DNA from 3 places in the Paenibacillus sp. 10L310 genome. Region 3 is predicted to be linked to each of the others. Evidence: riboswitches for the same ligand, from Rfam matches in the RefSeq annotation. Region 3 holds a riboswitch; each other region holds the start of a gene.
What was found. A riboswitch is a leader RNA that binds a small molecule or an ion and turns the genes downstream of it on or off. The one in region 3 is predicted to bind thiamine pyrophosphate.

Region 1 (7,985 bases), on a different contig from region 3:
GCAAGCAGTTGTAAAAAGACTTGCAAACGGCGGAGCTACAGTCCTTACTACTGCCCGTTCCCTATCTGCTGACTTGCCAAATTCGGTCAAATTTGTTCAAGCAGATGTCGCCACAACTGAAGGTGTAGAGCAAATAATTTCAGCAGTAAAAGAACAACTTGGAGGTATCGATATTATTGTCCATTGCGTAGGTGGATCAACGACACCACCAGGAGGCGCACTTGTATTGAGTGATGAGGATTGGCTTCATACATTAAATTGGAATTTACTCGCAGCAGTTCGAATTGATCGTGGCTTAATTCCACTTATGTTAGAAAATAATTCAGGAGTTATTCTTCATTTCACTTCCATCCAGAGACGTTTGCCTTTATATGAAACTACACTGGCTTATGCATCTGCCAAAGCCGCGCTGACTAATTATAGCAAGGGATTATCGAATGAATTTTCCCCTCAAGGAATTCGCATCAATACATTGTCTCCCGGATTTATTCAGACAGAAGCGTCTGACGCATTAATTGATCGGATCGCAACGGAAACCGGAAGTCGAGAAAGTGCGCTCGAACAACTTATGACTTCACTCGGAGGTATTCCAATTGGTCGGCCAGGATTTCCTGAAGAAGTCGCTGAGCTGGTCGCATTTCTGGTCTCAGACCGAGCAGCATCGATTACAGGTAGTGAATATGTCATAGATGGGGGAACGATCCCTACCGTCTAAAAACTAATTAATAAAGGGTGAGAACAATATGGATCTCAATCATTTACCGTCTGTAATCGCCAAATACATTACTGCATCTAACAAGCCAGACCCGATAGCATTTGTAGATTGTTTCTCAGAAAATGCCGTCGTGTTGGATGAAGGAAAAAAGCGAAATGGCAAACAGGCGATTCGGGAATGGAGTGATCAAAACCATTTCGCGGCGAATGTAACGTTAAAGCCAACATTAGCAAAAAAAATAGGTGATGAAATTGTGCTAACATGCGAGCTGGATGGTACCTACGACAAGACTGGTCTACCCGATCCACTATTATTGAATTATCATTTTGTTATTGTTGACGATAAAATCGTCAGACTTTCCATTTTTTAAAGATATCCAAATGTAAAAACAATGTTTGGTTCTTAAAATTAGATTCAGTAGTATCAGTCTAAAATTCGTTGGAATAATGCTTTAATTTCTCAGGGGATTTGCTATGATTTCCCTGAGAAATTATTTAATCAAAAGCAGATGATTACATTGTTTACAGTCCGTTTCCACGGGCTTATTACCAACTGGGATGTAAGGTCAATGATTCATATAATGTGCATATAGTTGCTCGAAGGTTGTAAAACGTTCGACTGTTCTGCCGACCTTATCATACTCTTCTAGATAATCATCCATCACTTCAAGGAGCTTCTCTTTCATAACTGGTAAATTATTTGCATCAAAGTACCGCATAAGATCATATTTCTTGGTGCCTTTCTCCATGGCCATTTCATCAAGATATCCATGTGCTCCAAAGGCCGAAAGAAAGACGTAGGAAGCATCGTTCGCTGTAACACCGTTCAAAATTTTATTACGGTAGTTGCACCACAATTCTTCATATGTTCCCCTCAGATTATCAAAGGTCGGAGCCGGTTTAACAATGAAGTTATCACACATCGTGCTATGTAACCTCGTAACGCTATTCAACATATTAAAAGATGTTATTCGAATATCTTCAATGGTATGAGCTTCGATGATTGACATGTATAAGGATTCGAGATCATCTGGAACATAGCGAAACGAGCGTATCTCTTCCAAATATCGCTTGATCCCTCGTTTGATACACGTGTTATTCATACTCACCAAGGCATTGACGAGATTGTACAGAACGCCAGCAGATGCATATCGCACTGAACCGATATCTTCACCAAGCATCGTATCGCTGTATGCTTGCTTAGCCAGATCAATCCATTTATTTGCTCGATTAAGACACACTTCTCCTATCGGATTCGCAAGTGCATCAAGAGCTTTTTGCTGGAAGTTGTTCAATTTCTCCAAATCCTCAGGCTTTGCATAGTAGAGTATTTTCAGGTCGGTTAGGCTCGATACGTTGGGACTCTCCAAGGTGGATTGCTCTTGTATTCTTGAATCCCATGGCGTGCAATAGATGTCATACCCAACATCGTCCAAGATGAAGCAGTCAGATATTTCCCATCCCTTTTCTGTATTATTAATGATAATTAAATCAAGATCGCTCTTCTCGTGAAAGTCCTCGGTGCTAAATGAACCAGTAAGCCCAATAATGGCGATATCATCTAGAAAATCTCTTTTTACGCGTTCAATCACCATGTTAATGAGCAGTTCATTTTTGTCCAGCAGCTTCTTTTTTATGATTTCGTTCATTCGTTACCCCTCTTTGTATGGTCCGGCCGTCCTTTATCACAACAACCTTAACTTGAGTCTATCGATTTAGAGGTGCGGTTACTATGTATAAGATGACTTAAGTCATCTTTGCACAAAATCCGCTAAACCGTCGATACGACGAGTTAGCGGATTTCATTAGTTCCTTGATTAGCTGCTCTCTACTTTACCAGTGAACTCAAGGCTCCAGCTTCCATGACATTTCCCAAAAATCAAGCTCAAAGCGACTGCACATCACGAAAATATCCTCCATCCGTTGGTACGTTTTCTCGCTACAATCTTCTAATAGCTTATCCGTTAACGTCACAAGGGATTGATTGTTGCTGTTGTATTCAGAGGAAGCATATCCTGTGATCCACTCTCCGTAAAAAGGATGCTCAGCTGCACCTGGCTTTTGGGCAAGGACTTGACCAATCTCTGCATAGCTCCATGAGCAGGCCAGAATGGATACAAGTACTTCTGCTATGCCACCCGCATGGGAAACAGAGAGCATATAGTTAGTATAGGCTGCATTTTTCAGGGCAGGTTTTACCTGGAAAACATGATCCTCTGTAATTCCTAATCGCTCCATATAAGAACGATGAATTTTCATTTCACCATTCAGGATGTTATCTACGTTTTCACTAAAAAACTGCATCAATTTGGGGTCGTGCGACTTGACGATACCAAGTGCAAATACGCGGGCATAATCGAACAGATACAAGTAGTCTTGCAGCAAATAATAACGAAATTGTTCGACCGTTAAGGAACCATCTCCGATTCCTCTAACAAAGGGATGCTCGAGACATTCCTTCCACACGGGCTGTGCTGCCTGATATAGTCTCTCTGAAATAGTCAACATGTGTTCTCCAATTCATAATGTACGTATGTAAAAACAAAAAAACGAAACATCCATAGGATGTTTCGCAGACAAATACACTAAAACAAGGGGGTTCGCATGAGCTTCCCAAGTACAGCGTTTCATCGTTGCATCCCTACGTTGGCATTATCCAAGTCAGGTAAGGTCGGTTTAACACCCTCTCAGCCGGTTAAGGCTCCCTCGCAAACGGTTGTATGTAGTTGATTACTTTCTTATCCACATAAAAGAAAAAATAACATTCATTTAGTATATCAAGGTCTGTTTAATACAGTCAAGGCAGATTGTATCGCCCTCATCAGCTTGAGTGACGTATGTAAACGATGAAAACCATCACAACAATGGTTGAGTTTTAGCCACTGTTATGATGGTTTCTATTCTTGCAACTACTGCCAATGGTTTAATGCCCGAGTTTGTTCTTTCCCACAAAAGTGAGTATTCCGTACTGGGAAGTGTTTCTCCAGCTCTCATTGGTCGTATCATTCCACTTGGCTACGTTCTGTTTACCTCCACCCTGGTTGTCGTTAATTTGAAGCTCGAAACCGAGAACATTTCCTGTTTTGGGCGTCAATGATTGTAAATGAATTCTGGCTTCTACGAGGTATCCTTTATTCGTTTTCTTCACAGCACTTACAAGGCGTCCGGGTGAGGCACCGCCTGCAAAGGTTCCTACATTGTCTGCACTGATTCTGAACTGGGCATCATCATATTGAAAATACGGTGTGCGCTGGTGATTCTCGTCCAGGAAAATCTCAACCGAATCCTGATCCCATGGGTTGATACTATCTGTAATGATGTTTGGATCAGTGACGTCGATCAGCAGGTATAGATACTCACCTGACCACATTGCGCGAGCCACTGCCTCTGCACCTTCGCTCTGGTTCAACCGTTTTACTTCAAATGGTGCAGCCTTATTCCATGATGTGTCTTTCTTCCCATCAATCTGAACAATCCCTTGCACAGCTTGTGCAGATTTGGGCATAGGGGCGAGTTGAATCACGCCGTATTTGCTTGTATCCTGTTCCTGAGATTGTGTTCGATCATTCCAGTACAGTGGATTATAAGGTTGTGTCCCACTTGAACCGCCATCAGTCACACGGATATCCAATCCGGCTTCATATTCTGATCCGACTTGGATACCACCCCACGGAATGGACAATTCAACCTGATATCCGGCTTTTGTCTCGCGTACACGATATGAACGCTGCTCCACACCCTCAGCTTTGCCCGACCGCTTAATGATTACGTGTCGGTCATCTGCTTCATATGAAGTGGTCTTGCCATTATTGAGATCAACAAAGATATCTACTCTGTCATTCACATCTGCCTTTGCATCCTGTACATCCACGAGGATATACAGGTTACTATGATCCCATAAAGTGCGGAAACTGGCTGATCCCGTAGAGTCACCCTTCAGTGGAGTAGACACCGCTTTGTTCCAGAGCGGATCTTGTGTCTGTTTTTTGATATCCGGTTTACCCGAAAGTGAGACGGCTCTCTGCGTCAACACAGGCAAACTGGATTCATCCACGAGTCCCCAGTATGCCTTTTTGGCCTTCAGGGCTGAATCAAACAGCATAGCCTGGTTGTTGTAAGACTTCTCATCTTGGAGTCCCCATAAGGTAACTGAAGAAATGTGGTCTTTGTGTTTTTTGTACAAATCCAACAGTTCCTTATATCGATACGCCTGCTTTACTGCAACTTCATCGGACATCTCTTCACCAAATGGAATTCCGCTATCCACATCCAGTTCCGTGATCTGAATATCCAATCCAAGTTCGGCGAACATGCTGATCGTTTTTTCAATTTCCTTGATGGGCGGGGATTCCAGGTTATAGTGGGATTGCAAACCCACACCATCGATGAGCCCTTTCTCTTTCAGTCGTTTGACCAACTGATACATATGCTCTCTTTTCTCAGGGATTTCCGTGAAGTATTCGTTGTAATATAATTTGGCATTCGGATCGGCTGCACGAGCGAATTCATAGGTTTTCTCAATATAATCCGGACCAATTAGTTCATAAAAGGGACTTTTACGTAAACCGTTGGCATCACCATTGCTATCCGCAATCGCCTCGTTTACCACATCCCAGGCATAGATCTTACCTTTGTATCGGGTCATGACGGTTTCAACGTAATCCTGAATCCGGGCAAGTAGTAATTCTCGACTCGCAGGGTTACCCTGAGGATCCTTGAACATCCACTCTGCTGCATCAATATGCCACAACAACGCATGTGCGCGTACGCCCATACCATGCTCCTCGGCGAACTGAACATATTGATCGGCTGCCTCGAACTCATAAACACCTTCGGAAGGAGACATGTACTTCGGTTTCATCTCGTAGGTTGCGGTCAAGCTGTTAAAGTGCTTTGTGAGCAGTTGTCCATATGCGCCTTCCAACTGCCAGCGATACACCGCTGCACCAATGGGGAAATCATCTTGATACAGGTCCTCCAGAGACAGAATCCCTTCTTCAATCTCCAGTTGCTCGGCCAGAGTAATTGATACATCATCCACATAGAACGATAACGTATCTACGCTATCTTCAGAGATGTAGGGTGTTTCGATGAACAAATTCAATTCAGTGGGATCATCGCTATACTGAAATTTTCCGGTGATCTTGTGCCATGTATTCCATTCTGCTTTGGCAATTTTCACGCTACCGATCGGGTTCCAGCTTTCGGCAGTTGTTTTTTTATATGTGGTGAGCTGTAGTGTTTGATCCGTGGTGGGCTCCTGGGTAAGTCTTACATATGCCGCAATTTCATACTCTTGGTTACGCTTAAGCATATCCTTCATGGATAACATCGGTCCATGATAGGAACGCTCACGGTTGGCGACCAGCATACTGGACTGACCTTCGTGTGCCTCCTGCTGTGTCACTGTCAGCCTTTCGTTACCTGTACGTGGAGTCCATCCCTGAAGTGTACCGTCTTCAAAGTTTGTACTCAAATGACCTCCCTCCACTTCCGTAACTGCCTTGGCTGCATGTGAGACATTCGAAAATGGAAGCATGGCGAGTATCAGCACAAGAACCAAGGCTGCAATATTCCATTGACGTAACCGTTTCATACAATTCCTCCTCTTGATTGGGTCTAATTATTTCTGAACGGATTAACATCCAGATAAATAGATTATAGCTCTTTAGACAGCGCTTACATATAACAAATTTACAATAATTACAATAAAATGTTATCACTTGGTAATCTCATGTGGGTTTAGGAAGCTGGAGTTCGTTCGCAAGGGATATCAAAAAACCGCTACATATTTGCAAAAATAAAAGACCGTTTCCCGATAAAATACGAGAAAACGGTCATCGTTAGAAAGTATCTTTTTTCCTGTCTGCTAACAGGCATATAAACTTTGTTTTATAATCGTCCCTCGTGACCCTGATCCTCCTGCACAATTCGTGCAATGTGAATCATCAAATATAATAATTCCTCGTTCGATATGGAGATGTCCAGCATATTCTGCACGTAGGTTTTGATCATCTCCGCGCATTTGTATTCAAGCGGGTGCTCCTTCACCATGTGTTGAAATATAAAATCTTTCGCCGAATTGCCTAGACGCCCTTCTTGTAAACGCTGGATGAAGAATTGCAGATGTGTGACAAGTCTCACATAATGGATGGAATTTTTGTTCAATTGCATATCAAAGGTGTATTGAATCAGGTTAAAAATATCTTTTAACATCTTAACGGATTGCATCGTGCGCTCCATATTCTGCTCATGTGTTTGGGCATTCACGAAATGAAAAGCGATATTCCCTGCTTCTTCTTCCGGCAGTTCAACCCCCAATTCTAGATTCAGCATCTGAACGGCTTCAAGGCCCAGTGCGAATTCGACAGGATGAAACCTCTGGATCTCCCATAACATGCGATTCTGTAATGCTACACCTTTTTTCCATCGTTCAATGGCAAATGACAAGTGATCCATAAGCGTAAAGAAGATTTGATCGTCAAGAGACAGCTTTTCTTTTGCATTGGTAATCAGTTTGTTTATGACATTCACATGTTTTTCTGGCATGTTTTCGATGGTTCGTACGTAAGCCTGGGCAGACGGATTATTTTGCAAAATGAATCGTTTCTGGATGTGTTCTTCATCCAGCCGCTCGCCGACTTTGCCTTTGAATGCCAACCCTTTTCCCATGACAATCATTTCTTGCCCCTGTTCATCTTTGATCAGAAGCAAGCTGTTATTTAATATTTTGATTACTCTCATGCATTCATCACGATCCTTTATTCTTTCGTGACCGCCTGATCCGAATTTCCGATACATCTGCCATTCTGTTTAATGACCTCTTGATACCACGAGAAGCTTTTCTTCTTCAAACGCTTCAAGTCCTTCAGATCCTGTTCACCGCGGTTTACATAGATCATTCCATAACGTTTCCCATACCCCTGATGTGTGCTTACCACGTCAATAACGGACCAAGGGCAATAACCAATCACATCTACTCCATCTGTTAGAGCCAGTCTGATCTGTTCCAGATGTTTCTCGATAAAATCAATCCGGTACGTATCGTTAATGGTGTTATCTGCCTCAAGTACATCCGGGGCTCCAATGCCATTTTCCGTAATTAGAATAGGGAGACCATACCGTTCACATACCTTACGCAATGTCAGCCTTAGGCCAACCGGGTCGATGACCCAACCATATTTTGTTTTTTCGGTATAAGGATTCTCCGCTGCCCGGTAAACTCCCTGCTCACCAAGCATAATTTGCTGATCCCCTGCACGAGCTGTAAC
Region 2 (7,985 bases), on a different contig from region 3:
ACTCTGCGGTGATGGCAGCAGAGTATGTGCACCCCGTTCCGTGTGTATGACGTGTTACCACACGAACATTCTCCAGATAATGAAAAGACTGCCCATCGTAGAGCACATCCACGATCATGCCACTTCCTTCATCATGACCACCTTTGACCAAAGCATACGTTGAGCCCATCTGTACAATCCGTCTTGCGGCTTCTTCCCGCTGGCTCAGATTGGTGATAGACATCCCGGTAAGCAGTTCCGCTTCCGGGATATTGGGTGTTGTGATCAGGGCATGGGGCAACAGCTCCGTAACCAACGCCTTTACAGCTTCCTGCTGGAGAAGGGGGGCGCCACCTTTGGCTACCATCACAGGGTCGATGACCAGATTAGCCCAACGGTATTGCTGCCATTTCTCAGCGACTAGACGAATAATCTCGGCACTATATAACATGCCGGTCTTCGTTGCGGTTGGTTGAAAGTCTTCGCCGGTCGAGTCCAATTGCTGGGCAATGCCATCGTAAGGGATGGGAAAAACGCCCTGCACACCAGTTGTATTTTGGGCAGCAATAGCGGTGATAACGGTCATGCCGTATACACCAAGTTCTTGGAATGTTTTCAGATCGGCCTGAATGCCTGCGCCGCCCCCGTTATCGGAGCCTGCAATGGTTAGCGCTTGAGCAATACTCATACTGCACCTCCACGGATCTGACGGATCTGTGCGCGTTCTGCCAAGAGGTCTGGTGTTACTTGTGCCAGTTGATTCAACAATTCAATCTGGAAGCTACCCGGCCCCTGATGAGCTGTCCGCTCTGCCGCCAGTTCAGCTGCTACACCATAAAACGCTAGCGCTTCAACAACACTGCCTAGAAGATCGGCTCCTGATTCCGCTATGGCTGTAAAAGCGCCAATCACTGAACTGAGCAGACAGCCAGCACCTGTGACCTGAGTGAGCAGGGCATGACCATTACTCGTGAGGAATGTGGATTGTCCATCAGTAATAATATCTTCTTTTCCGGTAATGACCACGACACAGCCAAGTTTATGCGCTGCCCGCTCCGCAATGCCGATTCGGTCGCCCTCACCTGATCCTGCGTCCACACCTTTAATACTCCAACTCTCACCGATGACATTAGCGACCTCTGCCACATTGCCGCGCAGTACCGTGAGACGAAGTTCACGAATGAGCATCTGCACGGTTTCCGTGCGATAGGTGGTTGCGCCAGCTCCAACCGGATCAAGCACCACAGGCACGTGATGCGCATTAGCTGATTGGCCTGCCAGACGGATTGCCTGAACGACTTTGTCATCGAGTGTACCGATGTTGAGTACCACGGCTCCTGACATCTTGGCGACATCAGCGACCTCTTCATGAGCATAGGCCATAAAAGGGGACGCACCGAGTGCAAGCAGACCATTGGCTGTGAAGGGAGCCACGACAAGGTTAGTGATATTGTGTACCAGCGGATTTTGCGTACGAACACGTTCCAGATAAGACATATAATTTCCTCCTTGTTTTGAAGTAACCCGATCGGCGGAAGTCCGATATCTGGAGTCACTCAACAGAATAATTGGATATGAGTTCCCTTGTTGAGTTGGGGCGCAGAGTCTAACAACAGCCAGATGCATTAATGCGGGAAAAGCAGAAACGTAAAATCTAAATCAATTTCATAACTCACTAAAATGGATTTTTGGAACTGGATATAGACAAATTGAATCATTCTGATCGATATCTAGCGAAACAGTAAAAAACGAAACGATACAAAATACAGAAAGTGAACCCAGGGTATTTCTCCAAACTCAGGCAAGCAATACTGTGATGGATGTTAGCATCCAACCAGTGTCTTGAAGTCCAGGCTGGTCGATACCCAACTGATTGGGGCACGATCGATCGGGGCACGACTGGTCAGACGATGTTTCTAAAGAACACAGGACGTCTTATTTGGCTGTCAGGTCCTCCTTTTGAAATGTAAGGAACATCAGACACGTTATTCCCAGAATCTCCTGACCAAAACGCTGCAAACAGCTATTTATTCTGATATAACATGTTTCAGGTTCTTTAGATTTCTGCAACCGCTCCAAATCCCTGAATAGGACGCCTCAGATTCGTTAGCGGTCGTAGCATGCTCTGTTTCGATCAAGTTAAGGAGCGTTTCAGCTCCCAGTAGGCTTGAAGATAAGCGCTAATTACATTACCAAATACATATCAACAAGCCACCCAAACGCATATCAATCTGCCCAGATGCACATCAAGCCAGTCAAACGCATATCAATCTACCCAATTGCACATCAAGCCACTTAGGATTGTTATAAATAAATTCTGATACTCCGATGCTTGCTTCAGGCCAATTCCATTTCGCAAAACTTCATGCATTGGATCCTACGTTTTGCTAACTTTGCTTTTAATCCCCTTGCTTTCATTCCCTTTATGATCAATCACTTTTCCTTCATTTACGTTGCTCTCCTTTATTTACTCTCAGTGCAGATTAATAAACGCATCCTCGGCTTTCACCGATTCAGGAATCAAATCCTGTTCAACGAGCCATGCACGTACATTTTCCCACGATTCCATTTCCTGCCGACCAAATGGTTGGCCTTCTTCATTCATGAGTGGTAGCAGAATTGCCAGGCTTTTGGTTTCGATCTCCGGGTCAAGCGGTGATGTTTCATTCTCATGAGCGAGCAGAATACTCAAGGCTTCTTCTGGATGCTCAGTCACATATTTCTGTCCTTCCTGGACCGCTTTGACGAACCGGGTAAGTTGGTCTTTTTTCGCTTCAATGCCAGCTTCACTTGCAGTCAGGACCAATTCATAATAATCAGGCACACCATAATCGACGGGGTTAATCGATTTCATGGCATGTCCTTCTTTCTCCAAAATCAATTGTTCATGGTTAATAAAACCACCCATAATCGCATCCGCTTGTCCGGAAGCCAGCGAAGGAATCAGATCGAACCCAACGTCGACCAGATTTATGTTGTCGGGATTGCCGCCATCCTTACTGATCATCGTGCGTACCATCGCTTCGTACAGAGGAATGGAGGAATAACCAACAGTCTTTTCTTCAAGATCTTTGGGTGAACTTACGTTGCCATTCGCTTCGGTCAACAGATGCACTAGGGGGTGGCGAACAACAGCAGCAATGGAACGTACAGGAATGTTCTCGCCACGCGCGAGCAAGATTTGGGGCTGGTAACTTAGGGCCAGATCAATTTTTCCGGCAGCAACAAGTTTGAGCGAATCATTGGTATCCGCAGGCATCTGAATATCGACATCCAGATCTTGGTCTGCAAAGTATCCTTTTTCCTGAGCCACATAGATGAAGGAGTGTACTGCATTCGGGTACCAGTCGAGCATGATAGACAGTTTATCTTTGGTGTCTGATGCTGGTTCGGTTGCAGACGGATCTGTTTGCTGTGTATTGGTTGCCGAATCTGTTGTTGGCGTATTTTGGCTATTGTCTGTGGTGCTACATCCGCTAACGATCAGCAAAAGGCTAATGAGTATGATGGGAAGCAGGGAGTATATACCTTTGTTATTCATAAATGAAGTTCCTCATTTCATCGTTTTGATTTGTAGAAAATGGGCAACAGCATGTTAACGATAATGTGACAATGAACTGATTGAAGATGTTGCTGAAATTGTGCATAAGATATGTTTTGTTTTGAAGAATGTAACTCTTGTATTTACATCAAATTTCTATCTAAGTATTATCCAACTTTTCTGTTGCCTCCATGACGATGACGCCGTATGCTAAACCGTTTCTCCAGCCAGGCAATCAGTACAAACAAAACGATCCCAAGCAGGGATAACAGCACAATAGCGGCAAACATCGCATCCGTGTTCATGTTGCTGGACATGCGGCGGCTGAAGTATCCGAGACCTTTGCTGCCACCGAGCCATTCGCCAATCGTTGCCCCAACCACGCAGTACACCACAGACATCTTTAGCCCGGAGAAAAAAGAGGGAAGTGCCAGCGGAACCTGGAGTTTGCAAAAAATATCCCACTTGCTGGCGCCCATGGTGAGCAGCAGTTCACGCTGCTCTGGATCGCCTTGGCGGAGTCCATCGTAGGTACTGACCACAATGGGAAAGAATGCGATTAAGAACACCACGGCGACTTTGCTCCACAACGTGTAACCAAACCACAGGATAAATACGGGGGACAAGGCAATCAACGGTATGGTCTGACTGATCACGATGAAGGGATACAATGCCTTTTCAATCGATCGGTTCATATGCATGCCTGTTGCCAGCGTAATTCCAGTCACTATGGACAAGACAAAACCAACAACAACCTCCATAAAGGTAGCAGGCAGATGGATGGTCAACAGCAGACGGCGATGTTCAACCAGTGAGCTTGCGATGGCCGTGGGTGCAGGAATGATGAAGGAGGGCACCCATCCCATACGCACAATCACTTCCCAGATCGCCAGTAATAAGAACATGAGCATAATGAACAGACCATATTGGGAAAACGACCTCGAGAGCCACTTTAAACACCACGTCCAAACGCTAACCTCAGCTCTATCATTTTGCATGTAATTGTTCCTCCAGTTGTTGCCTCATCTGCACGAGAGCCAGTTCGTAGATCATGTCCGAATGCCTTGGGCGTGGTAAAGGAACCGTCATCTCCCGCAACTGCTGACCTTGCCCCCCTGGAGTTAACAGAATGATACGGTCACTTAACAGCAGGGCTTCTTCGATGTCATGTGTAATGAACAGCACGGTTTGGCCAAAGCCCTCCCACAGCTCCAGCAACCAGCGATGCATTTCTCGTTTGGTTAGTGCGTCGAGTGCACCGAAGGGTTCATCCAGCAACATGAGCTGCCCGCCTGTAAGCAAGGTACGCAGCAATGCCACCCGCTGCCGCATGCCGCCGGATAACTCATCTGGATAGGCCTGCTCATAACCGGACAAGCCGAACTTTGCCAATCCTGCGATGATATCGGCTCGTAGTTTGTCCTTGTCCTGTCGGCCTGGTGCCAGCTCGGCAGGTAGCATGCAGTTCTCCATGACGGTACGCCAAGATAACAGCAGATCTTTCTGCGGCATATAGGCGACTCGTCCGAGCCGTTGTCCGTGCGGTACATCAGCAATATCGATGGTGCCGACGGTTGGCTCATGCAAGCCTGCGAGTAGCTTGAAGAGCGTGCTTTTACCTGATCCGCTGGAGCCGATGAGCGAGACAAATTCTCCTTGTTGAACCTGAAGCGACACATTGGAGAGCACAGGGGAATCCTTTTTTTCGGGAAAAGCAAAGCTTACGTTGTGAATGGTTACATGGTTATCCATCTGATCCTCACCCCCTTGATGTCAGACTACTGCAATAACAACGGCATCCTATACTCTGCAAAAGGAACAAAAAAGACCCACCCATTTCCGGAGAAATGAGTGGGTCTGTAAGTTAAATCCGCAATTTATCTTCACATACATGAAAAAATTCCGCTTACTAAAAGGCCGCTCCACTTCCCTCCGCTGGTATGATCCAGATCAGGTTCAAAGGGTCCGAATAGTCATATTCGTCTCAGCCGCAAGGCTCCCCTAGTGCAAAAGTTCAAGATATGCAGTTGTGTGTTCAGCATATATCACTCGAACATGAACTGTAAAGAGGCAGCGTGATAGAATTCTTGAGATGAACTTGGAGTCAGACCCGAACAACTGAACAATTTACCTGGGCTCCCTAACCCGATATAATAGTGGTGGCGCATATTGGCCGGATCACAAATGCAGGCGGGATTGTTCTCCCTCCGAAGCAGAATGGGGACCCGAGTTGAAAACGTTCAAAAAAGTATATATTGAGATCACGAGTATCTGCAATCTGGCATGCAGCTTCTGTCCGCAGACACAGCGTGCCAAAGGATTCATTGACCCTGAAGTCTTCAACAATATACTGGATCAAGTTAAACCACACACCAATCATATTTATCTACATGTCAAAGGTGAACCCTTGTTGCATCCCAAAATAGATCTGTTGCTCGATTCCGCACATGAGAAGGGACTCAAGGTGAACATTACAACGAATGGTACACTGCTGCCCAAGACTCAGCATAAATTGCTTGGCAAACCGGCGCTGCGGCAGATGAATTTCTCCCTGCACAGCTTCGATGGGCATGAAGGTTCAACAGATCGTGACGGATACCTGCGTCATATTTTGTCCTTTGTACACGAGGCCGTTAAGCACAATGTCATCATCTCATTCCGACTTTGGAATCTGACGCAGGATAACTTCACAAATGCTCAGATGAATCGAAATCGGGAGACCCTTGAAGTATTGGAACGTGAATTCAATCTCGACTTCCGCATTGAGGAAAAAGTAGTCCCAGGCAGTGGGGTCAAAATTGCCCCGAATGTATACCTGAATCAGGACCATGAGTTCCAGTGGCCAAGTCTGGATGCACCTGAAGATGATGGCAAAGGCTTCTGCCATGCATTGCGCAGTCAGGCAGCTGTGCTTGTAGATGGAACGGTGGTTCCATGCTGTCTCGATGGCGAGGGTGTGATTAACCTGGGTAATGTGCATGAGAAGTCATTCTCGGAGATTATTGAGGGTGAGCGAGCAAACAATCTGGTATATGGCTTCTCCAAACGTGAAGCTGTGGAAGAGTTGTGTCGAAAGTGCGGTTATCGTCAGAGATTCGGAGCCTGATATCTTATATGAGCAACCAGGAAGCCATTCAAGATCACACATTTGGAGACAAATGTAGTGGTCTTTTTTTGTTATTGGGGATTAAGTGAGGGGTACAAACGTTACAAATGAGCATACCAGAGGTTGATATGAGCATATTGCTTGAGAGACCTAGCATGCAAAAAATGCCGATATGACAGGGATTGTACGATGTCATGATATATCTGATCTAATGATTATTCTAGTTACCTTCCTTATTTGGTAGGATTAGGTTGTTGGTCGGACAGAGGTGCACCTCTGGCAAACTTCCAGTACAAGCCCAGGCTGTACATTACCAAAAAACGAGAGAATAAGGGAGGAATAAAGTTATGAAAAAAATGTTGACGTTGTTACTGTCCGCTGGTTTGGTTGCTTCTATATTTGGTGCAGTTCCGGCTGCGGCTGCGCCTACGGTTGTAAATTCAACTATTATTGTTCCAAAGGGCACGACCTATGATGGTCAAGGCAAAACATTTGTAGCTAATCCTTCCACACTTGGCGACGGATCTCAAGCAGAAAATCAGAAGCCAGTCTTCCGTCTGGAGGCAGGGGCCACGCTCAAAAACGTAAACATTGGATCACCAGCTGCTGATGGTGTTCACTGTTATGGCAACTGTAATATATCGAATGTGGTCTGGCAGGACGTGGGCGAGGATGCACTGACATTGAAGTCTGCCGGAACGGTTAACATTACCGGTGGGGCAGCGTATAAGGCTTATGATAAAGTGTTCCAGATGAATGCAGCTGGAACAATTAACATCAAAAATTTCCGTGCAGATGATATTGGCAAACTGGTTCGCCAAAATGGTGGAACTTCCTTTGCAGTTAACATGACGCTGGATAACTCCAACATTTCCAATGTAAAAGATTCGATTATGCGTACAGACAGCAGCACATCACAAGGGAAAATTACGAATACCCGTTATTCCAAAGTACCAACGTTGTTCAAGGGGTTTGCTTCAGGGAAAACGAGCCAGTCTGGGAACACGCAATATTAGACAGAAGATTGAATCGCTGGAGTTGGTAAAAGTTTAAGCTCTGCTTGTAATTTGAAGTTAAAATATAACGCCAAAAAGAGCGTTCCAAGGTCATTGTTACAATGACTTTGTGGGACGCTCTTTGTAATGCAGATGTCATAGTATAGTTCTGCTGAGCAATGTTTTATAGAGGATGCTCAAATTATTGCTCTCCCGGAACTTCAACGATGACTTTGCCTTTCTCGGGGACAACAGAACCGGTATCAATAGAGTCCAATTTGTTCATGATTTCGTAAGAGGTTTCTTCAAGCATGCGAGAGTACTTAAATGATACGAGTGTTTGACCTGCTACGGAAGGACGAGT
Region 3 (7,985 bases):
AACATGCGCTCCGATTCTTCCGCATCAGGAGCACAGAGAATGACCTGCTCAACTTTGGCAAATTGGTGCACACGGTATAATCCGCGTACATCCCGTCCGCCGGAGCCAACTTCACTGCGGAAACACGTCGATACTGCGGCCAGCTTCACAGGCTCTTGAACATCAACAATCTCATCCGCATAATACGAGACCAGCGGCACTTCAGAAGTTCCCACCAGCCACTTGTTCTCCCCTTCGAGTTCATAGACCTGATCTCGACCGGTTGGGAAGAATCCGGTGTTCACCAGCGCATCCTCCCTGACCATCAGCGGAACCTCCATCGGTGTGAAGCCGTGCTTCAGAAGCAAATCAAGCGCAAGTTGCTGTACTGCTCGATGTAATAACAGGCCAGCGCCTTTTAATACATAGCTTCGCGTACCGCCAATCTTAACTCCACGGGGAATATCGATGAGATCATGCAACTCCCCAAGTTCCACGTGATCTTTGGTGTAATACTCGAACGTTGGCACCTCTCCCACACGTCGCAGCTCTACATTGTCTGCGTCCGACGAGCCATTGGGGGTATCCGGGGATACGATATTGGGTACCAGCCATTGCAGCTTGGTTACTTCCTCCTGCACAGGGGCGAGCCTCGCTTCCACCTGATCCAACTGTTCATTGATCTGTTTCACCTGAGCCCGCAAACCCTCGGCCTGTTCCCGATTCCCGGCTTGCATGAGTCTGCCAATATCAGCAGATAACGTATTGCGCAACCTGCGACCTTCTTCCGATTCCTGCAAAAGTGTCCTGCGTTCCTCATCCCGCTCTAACAATGTGCGAATGTTGATCTTGATTTTTTTCCCGTCTGCTGCGGCCTGAACCTCTTCTGCATGTGCACGAATCCACTTCATTTCTAACATGGTCACCGTCTCCTTTGGCTGTAAAAATACAAAGAGCGCCCTCATCCCTTGGGACGAGGAGCGCTCTGCTCGCGGTGCCACCCAACTTGCTGAATCAGGATATCCTGCTTCCAGCCTCTTGGTCCGCGATAACGGGCGGTTCCGGTTAACTTGGGGAAATATCGCTCCCCTGGCGAAAACGCCTCCGAGTTGGATGCTCTTCAACGGCATGGTCCGATCTGTAATTGTTGGTCTCAGTATATACGAACGCCGGACCAGATTGCAACCTTCTGTATCGATCAGGAATTCATGGCACAACGTAACATGTCCTGTTATGATAGACTTTGTCTTCAAGATTGCGCTTTATTGTGATCCTCAATTTATGTATATAAGTAGAAGGGGTTCTTTATGAAAAAATTACTTTGGATCGGATGTCTGTCCTATTTCCTGATTGGACTTGCCCACGTTGTGCTCGGTTCCATTCTACCGGTTGCACTTGAACATTACGGCAAAGATTATAGCCAAGGCGGAACGCTGATCTTTGCCCAATTTGCCGGATTCCTGGGTGGTGTATTGTTATCTCCATGGCTGAACAGACGCTTTGGTAAACGGGGAGGCCTGTTAATCGCCACAGCGTTGCTCTGTATTGCAGAATTATCCTACATGCTGCTGCCACCATGGGGCTGGATGTTCGTCATTGCACCCGCTGCCGGCTTTGGATTCGGAATGGTTGAAGCTGTTATTGGCACCATTATCATCGCTGCAATCAAAGACAATACAGCCGTTGCTATGAGTCGACTGGAAGTGTTATTCGGGATTGGGGCGATGGTCATGCCGCTCATTGCCAGCGGTCTGATTGCTGCCGGATACTGGCGTCTCTCCTTTCTCGTTGTTGCGATCTGCGCAGCGCTGACCTTTGTTTTCTGGGCGAAAGGATCATTCGGTGAACTCGATAAGTTTCTGGAGCGACAGAGTTCGAATCATGCTTCCGTAAATACGCACTCTGCTGGGACATCGGGTGAGATGCATCCCGCATCTGCAAGTACATCCAGTCCAACCTATCGTGGCCGTAACAGGACTCTTCTGGTATTATTCGTCCTGTTCTTCTTCCTCTATGTTGGCACAGAGATGAGTCTTGCGAACTTCATGCCGGCGATCCTGATTGAGAAAATGAACATGAAGGAAGCCGGAGCAGCCCTTAGTGTCACCTGTTTCTGGATTGCCATGTCCGTGGGACGGCTCTTCGCCGGTTATATCGCAGAGAAATTCCAATACCGCGTATATGTCCTGTACAGTTGTCTTGCATCTGTTCTCTTGTTAATGATATTTCCATTTACAAACCAAATCTGGTCTGCATTTCTCATCATCTTACTGCTTGGACTTGCGATGTCAGGGATATTCTCCATTGCCCTTGTCTTCGCCAGTAAACTGTTGCCCGGAACAGAAGAATCCACACCTAGCATTTTGATTGCCTCAGGTGGGGTTGGCGGTGCCATTCTGCCTTTGACTACGGGATGGAGTCTTGATCATCTGGCGGTTAATCAGTCTGCATGGATGCTTGCGATCTTTGCAGTTGGCCTGCTTGTCATTAGCGTAATCACGTTTCAATGGCAGAACAAACATATAGCCAATTCTGCGACTTAACAGTTCTGTGTTGATCCAGTCCTGAGGATTAGAAATACCTATTAAAGAAATTGAAATGTCCACCGCCATGACCTGACGGTGGACATTTTTTTGTAGCGTTACTCTGTTCTAACGAACCTAGCACACGCTATCCCCCTCCATTTCCGCATGTTTGAAATCTAACGAATCCTAGAGACGTTATTATAGATAATTAGCTTCAATTAAATGTCTCGTTGGAGGTTTTTTTGCATAATAACACCGCTGAGATTCGTTAGGTTTTCATTCCCTTAGGAACTTGCCTAATAAGGTGTCCTCGATTCGTTAGCGCTGTTTTGCCTCTCTCATCACCTTTCATTAAAGGTGAGAATAATATCTATTCATTTGCACAAGATTGCCCAGGAAATACTTATGGTCAACCAAATCACACACTTTTATTAACGACAGGCATTACGGGCCCGTTATCCTTGATGAACTTACCGAATACATATCGGACGAGTGGTCCCAGAACGATCAACTGATATGGAAGCGCAAGGCTGAAGTTACGAGCAATGGTATGGAGATACGTACGGAGTACGGATGACCCACTTAATTGATCAGCGAGATATGCCGAGATCATTCCATACATGGACATGATCAGAACCATGCCAATCACCATGAAAAATGACATGACGAGCACACCCAGAATCTTGTAGGACTTGTCAAAGGGCAAAGAGAATGCAATCTTTCTCGCCACAGGGCCAACAATGAAAGACTCCACCAGAAACGCGATGACAAAACATAATATGAATTGAAGCAGTATTTCAAGCGGGGACATCTTGCCGAGTAACCCACTGTGCCATAGATTGAAGAACATCATGACCAAGACCATTCCTATACACATCATTAATCCGAAAATAATTTGTTCCTTCTTGCTGGTTGGCAATTCTCTCATCCTCTCTGTTTACCTTCGTAATTATAGAGATGAGGAAACCCTTCACATAAGTGAACATTTTGTGAACAATTATGATTTTTCCATTTTAAAATTGGATTTGACAACCATGTAGTACAGCTCTATGATATCCCTTAAAATGGTAGAAACATTCACTACATAAGGAGGTTTTTGATTGTGAGTTTTCAAAAGCGCATTGACCACGTCGGCATTGCCGTTCGTGATCTGGAGACCACGCTGCGTTTCTACACGGAGATCGTTGGTCTTGAATTGAAAGACCGGGTGACCCATACCAACGGCGTCATTCAGCTTGCCTTCCTTGGCTTCAATGGAAGTAATGAGACTGAGATTGAGTTAATTCAAGGATACAGCGACAAGCTACCTTCTGAAGGTACGGTGCACCATTTTGCGATCCACGTGGATGATCTTGATTCTGAGTACAAACGCATTCAATCCACCGAAGCCGAATTTATCGACGGAGAGATTATCACACTGCCTAACGGTTACCGCTATTTCTTCATCTATGGACCTGAAAAGGAATGGATTGAGTTCTTCCAGCGCTAAGAATTGGAGCTGATTTCATGAACATTTTAATTACTGGCGCAGCCGGAAAAATTGGACGTGACTTGTCCCAACACTTGCAGAAGCATTTCGCCTGCGACTAACGGATTTAAATATCGACAGACTGCATACGTATCAAGGGACCAGCCATGAGATCATGACACTGGATGTGACAGACCCCGAAGCCTGTCAGCGTGCTTGCGAAGGCATGGATGTGGTTGTACATCTGGCTGGAGATCCTTCCCCGAATGCCGGATTTTATGAATCGTTGTTGGACATCAATATCAAAGGTACATTTAATGTATTCCGTGCAGCTAAAGACCAAGGTGTACGAAGAGTCATTCTTGCAAGCAGTGCACAGACGATTGAGGGGTATCCCATTGATGCTCAAGTCTATCCGGACATGCCAACACGTCCACGGAATTTGTACGGGGTTAGCAAATGTTTTGGAGAATCGCTCGCTTCCTATTTTGCGTATACCGAAGGTTTACAAAGTGTAGCAATACGTATAGGTGCATATGATGATTTTCAACCGGACGGACCCGTGCTGGAGGCAAGGGATATGAGCGCGTATATTAGTCCGGCTGACTTGTGTGATTTGATGTTCAAAGCAATTACAACTACCGATCTGGAACCCTTCACCATACTGCATGGGATCTCGAATAATCGGTTTAAACGATTAAATCTGGAAAACACTCAGAAACAGGTAGGTTATGACCCAAAATCCGATGCTTTTGCACTCAGTCAGATTGCCTTATATGATTCCCCACGATAATTATTGAAAATAACACATCCAAACAGGCTGTTATACATATGTATAACGGCCTGTTTGATAACTTATACGTGTCCCTATCCAGTTCATGACTGGACACGTTCCACCCGCTGGCCTATAATTACACCTAGTAATGCCCGTAACTTCATAGTTTCCCAGGGGAGTCGGAATTGGCCGGCTGAGAGTGTATCCCACCAAGATACTAACCCTTAGACCTGATCTGGATCATGCCAGCGTAGGAATCGGAGTATATCGAAATGGCACAGCCCTATGGCTGAACGCCACCTCTCTAACGCCTGCACGCGTCCCGGAATACGGGGCGCTTTTTTTGTTACTATCAGAAAGTATAAGTTTGGAAGCATCACCTTCCTGATATTGCAAGAAAAACTGCCGCTAAGCGCAGTCTGGCTTCCTTGAATGACATCGATGGACGTTTTACTTGTTCAAAAATAACGTCATCCGGATCTCAACTGGTATAAATCTGTCGATTTATGCAAGATGATTGGATATGAAGCCAAGGAGTACCCCGTGCCAATCGGCCGGACATACCGAAGGAGAGACCACAGATGAAATGGCGTAAAACGATGGGATTGTTGCTCTTGTGCGTGCTTATGGTGACTGTAGCCGCATGTGGTGGCAAAGAAGCTGCCCCAGCTGGGCAGAACGGCAACACAAATACGGAAAGCAGCAACGAAGGTGACACTGCCGCCCTGAAAGATATTAAAGTGGTGCTCGACTGGACACCAAATACGAATCATACAGGCCTGTATGCAGCTGTAGATCAAGGTTTTTATAAAGCCGAAGGCTTGAACGTGGAGATTGTACAACCAGGTGCCGGTGGCGCAGATACAATGGTTGCCTCCAATGAAGTGCCTTTTGGCGTAAGTTATCAGGAGAGTGTAACTCAAGCCCGCACACAGGGTGTTCCATTGGTCTCCATCGCAGCAGTTATTCAGCATAATACATCTGGTTTCGCTGCTCCGGCGGATCGGAATATCAAGTCACCGAAAGATTTTGAAGGTAAAACCTATGGCGGTTGGGGTTCCCCAGTCGAAGAAGCCGTGATGCAATCCATTATGGAAGGCGACGGAGCCGATGTATCCAAAGTGAAAAACATTAACATGGGTGACGCCGACTTTTTCACCGCAGTGAAACGAGACATTGATTTTGCATGGATTTTCTACGCTTGGACGGGTATTGAAGCCGAACTGCGCGGGGAACCGATCGACATGTTATATGTGAAGGATTATTCAGATGCATTGGATTACTACACGCCTGTACTAGTAACAAACGAGCAGACGATCCAAAACGACCCTGAGTTGGTGAAAGCATTCCTGAAAGCCACTTCAGAAGGATATCAATACGCAATTGATCATCCCGAAGACGCAGCCAACATTCTGATCAAGGCCGTACCGGATCTGGATAAAGACTTGGTACTGGCAAGCCAGAAATGGCTTAGTCCAAAGTACACAGATGACGCCCCACGCTGGGGTGAGCAAAAGCAGGAAGTGTGGCAGAACTACACCGACTGGATGTTTAGCAAAAAACTGCTGGATGAACAGATCGATGTGAGCAAGGCATATACGAACGAGTTCTTACCCCAATAAAATTTCTCATATAAAACGAACTTAAATTTTACACGAGGACGGAGAGGACAGAAATAACGTGAAAAAGCGAAGCGGTCGCCTTTATCACCGGATTTTCCCTTTAGAGAAAGGGAATCAAAAAAATCTGGGGATAACAGCGATTGGAAGGTTATTCTGTCATCGAAGTGGCAAGTGTAACAGTCATTAGTTCATTTTATATATCACGAAAGGAGCCGTGATCTCTCATGGCAAGCACACTACTTAGTATTCAGGTTATCCCGAAAACGCCAAATGGCGAGAACTCTTATCCTTACGTTGATCGAGCCATTGAAGTTATTCAGCAATCTGGCTTGAAGTATCAGGTGAATGCGCTCGACACAACGATGGAAGGTGAACTGGAGGAACTGCTGGAAGTTGTACGTAAAATGCACGAGGTACTTGTGGAGGCTGGCAGCCCAAGCATCATCTCCCAGATCAAAATCGCCCATAGCCCTACTGGCTTCAGCATGGATACCCTGACGGAGAAGTATCGCTAATGCCTGCCTATTTCAAAAGTGTATGGCCGCCCATTGTGGCGGTTATTCTCTTTATAGCGATATGGCAGGGAGCCGTCTCCCTCTTCCATATTGAGAAATGGATGCTGCCTGCACCGTCCGACATCGCCCGCGAAGCGGCAACCCAGGCCGAACGGCTTGGCATGCACGCTTCCGCAACCATTCAGTTAACGCTGATTGGATTCGCCGCTGGAACAGCGGTTGGATTACTGATTGCGATGGTGCTACATTTAGTCCCTTTTCTCAAGTCAGCCCTGTATCCTTTACTTATTCTTAGTCAAAATATTCCGACCATCGCGCTCGCGCCGCTCCTGTTAATCTGGTTCGGATTCGGGCTACTGCCCAAGCTGATTACGATCATTCTGGTCTGCTTCTTCCCCGTTGCAGTGGCGGCCATGGATGGCTTGACCCGTACTGACGCGGCGATGATGAACTATATGCGCATGGCTGGTGCGAAACGTCATCAGATCTTCTGGAAGCTGGAGCTCCCCCATGCGCTGCCATCCGTGTTCTCCGGTGTCAAAATCGCCGCTACCTATAGCGTGATGGGCGCCATCATCGCCGAATGGATTGGTGCAGACAAGGGTATTGGTTATTATATGATGCTGCAAAAGTCGGCTTATCGTACGGACCGCCTATTCGTGGCGATCATGATTATTGTCGCGCTCAGCTTGCTGCTCTTCCTGTTCATTGCCCTGCTGGAGAAGTTGCTCGTGCGCTGGCGGCCACAAAAGCGGTAGTAAAGAAGTAATCTGTATATTAGGAAGTGATGACCATATGAATCGGCAACAGGATGAACAAGTCCAGCCTGGACGAGGAGCAAGTGTAATGGAGCCAACGCACGGTGAAAAGTTTAACTCGGCTACGCCTGATCGACCTGCCAACACGACTCCTGCTCCGGTTCCACCTGCACTGGACGTTGTTAATGTTCATGCATCATTCCGTGAACGGCGCAACAAGCTACCGGTTCTGAACGGCCTGTCCCTGACTGTGGAGCAAGGCGAGTTTGTTGCTATCGTTGGACCTTCTGGCTGTGGCAAAAGCACTCTGTTCCATATCATCGGCGGTCTGCTTAAGCCACAG

Region 1: it holds a riboswitch for thiamine pyrophosphate, as region 3 does, so the genes downstream of both, tenA (thiaminase II) here and AC1DE7_RS29535 (ABC transporter substrate-binding protein) in region 3, are expected to answer to the same signal.
Region 2: it holds a riboswitch for thiamine pyrophosphate, as region 3 does, so the genes downstream of both, AC1DE7_RS15325 (ABC transporter ATP-binding protein) here and AC1DE7_RS29535 (ABC transporter substrate-binding protein) in region 3, are expected to answer to the same signal.

The regions. Positions count from the first base shown of each region.
Region 1 covers NZ_JBFTKC010000009.1:73,061-81,045, forward strand. The annotation lists gene AC1DE7_RS19305 (SDR family oxidoreductase) at 1-715, shown strand, start outside; gene AC1DE7_RS19310 (nuclear transport factor 2 family protein) at 744-1,085, shown strand; gene AC1DE7_RS19315 (nucleotidyltransferase domain-containing protein) at 1,281-2,363, opposite strand; gene tenA (thiaminase II) at 2,560-3,222, opposite strand; TPP riboswitch at 3,335-3,432, opposite strand; gene AC1DE7_RS19325 (endo-1,4-beta-xylanase) at 3,638-6,310, opposite strand; gene AC1DE7_RS19330 (PRD domain-containing protein) at 6,607-7,458, opposite strand; gene AC1DE7_RS19335 (glycoside hydrolase family 1 protein) at 7,476-7,985, opposite strand, start outside.
Region 2 covers NZ_JBFTKC010000005.1:369,055-377,039, reverse strand. The annotation lists gene thiD (bifunctional hydroxymethylpyrimidine kinase/phosphomethylpyrimidine kinase) at 1-667, opposite strand, end outside; gene thiM (hydroxyethylthiazole kinase) at 664-1,476, opposite strand; gene AC1DE7_RS15340 (hypothetical protein) at 1,800-1,949, shown strand; gene AC1DE7_RS15335 (ABC transporter substrate-binding protein) at 2,453-3,520, opposite strand; gene AC1DE7_RS15330 (ABC transporter permease) at 3,688-4,518, opposite strand; gene AC1DE7_RS15325 (ABC transporter ATP-binding protein) at 4,508-5,272, opposite strand; TPP riboswitch at 5,431-5,533, opposite strand; gene AC1DE7_RS15320 (radical SAM/SPASM domain-containing protein) at 5,751-6,626, shown strand; gene AC1DE7_RS15315 (pectate lyase) at 6,974-7,642, shown strand; gene AC1DE7_RS15310 (copper amine oxidase N-terminal domain-containing protein) at 7,824-7,985, opposite strand, start outside.
Region 3 covers NZ_JBFTKC010000027.1:34,135-42,119, forward strand. The annotation lists gene serS (serine--tRNA ligase) at 1-899, opposite strand, end outside; gene AC1DE7_RS29515 (MFS transporter) at 1,287-2,522, shown strand; gene AC1DE7_RS29520 (DUF2798 domain-containing protein) at 2,923-3,432, opposite strand; gene AC1DE7_RS29525 (VOC family protein) at 3,607-3,993, shown strand; gene AC1DE7_RS29530 (NAD-dependent epimerase/dehydratase family protein) at 4,148-4,765, shown strand; TPP riboswitch at 4,910-5,022, shown strand; gene AC1DE7_RS29535 (ABC transporter substrate-binding protein) at 5,329-6,369, shown strand; gene AC1DE7_RS29540 (thiamine-binding protein) at 6,594-6,884, shown strand; gene AC1DE7_RS29545 (ABC transporter permease) at 6,884-7,642, shown strand; gene AC1DE7_RS29550 (ABC transporter ATP-binding protein) at 7,680-7,985, shown strand, end outside.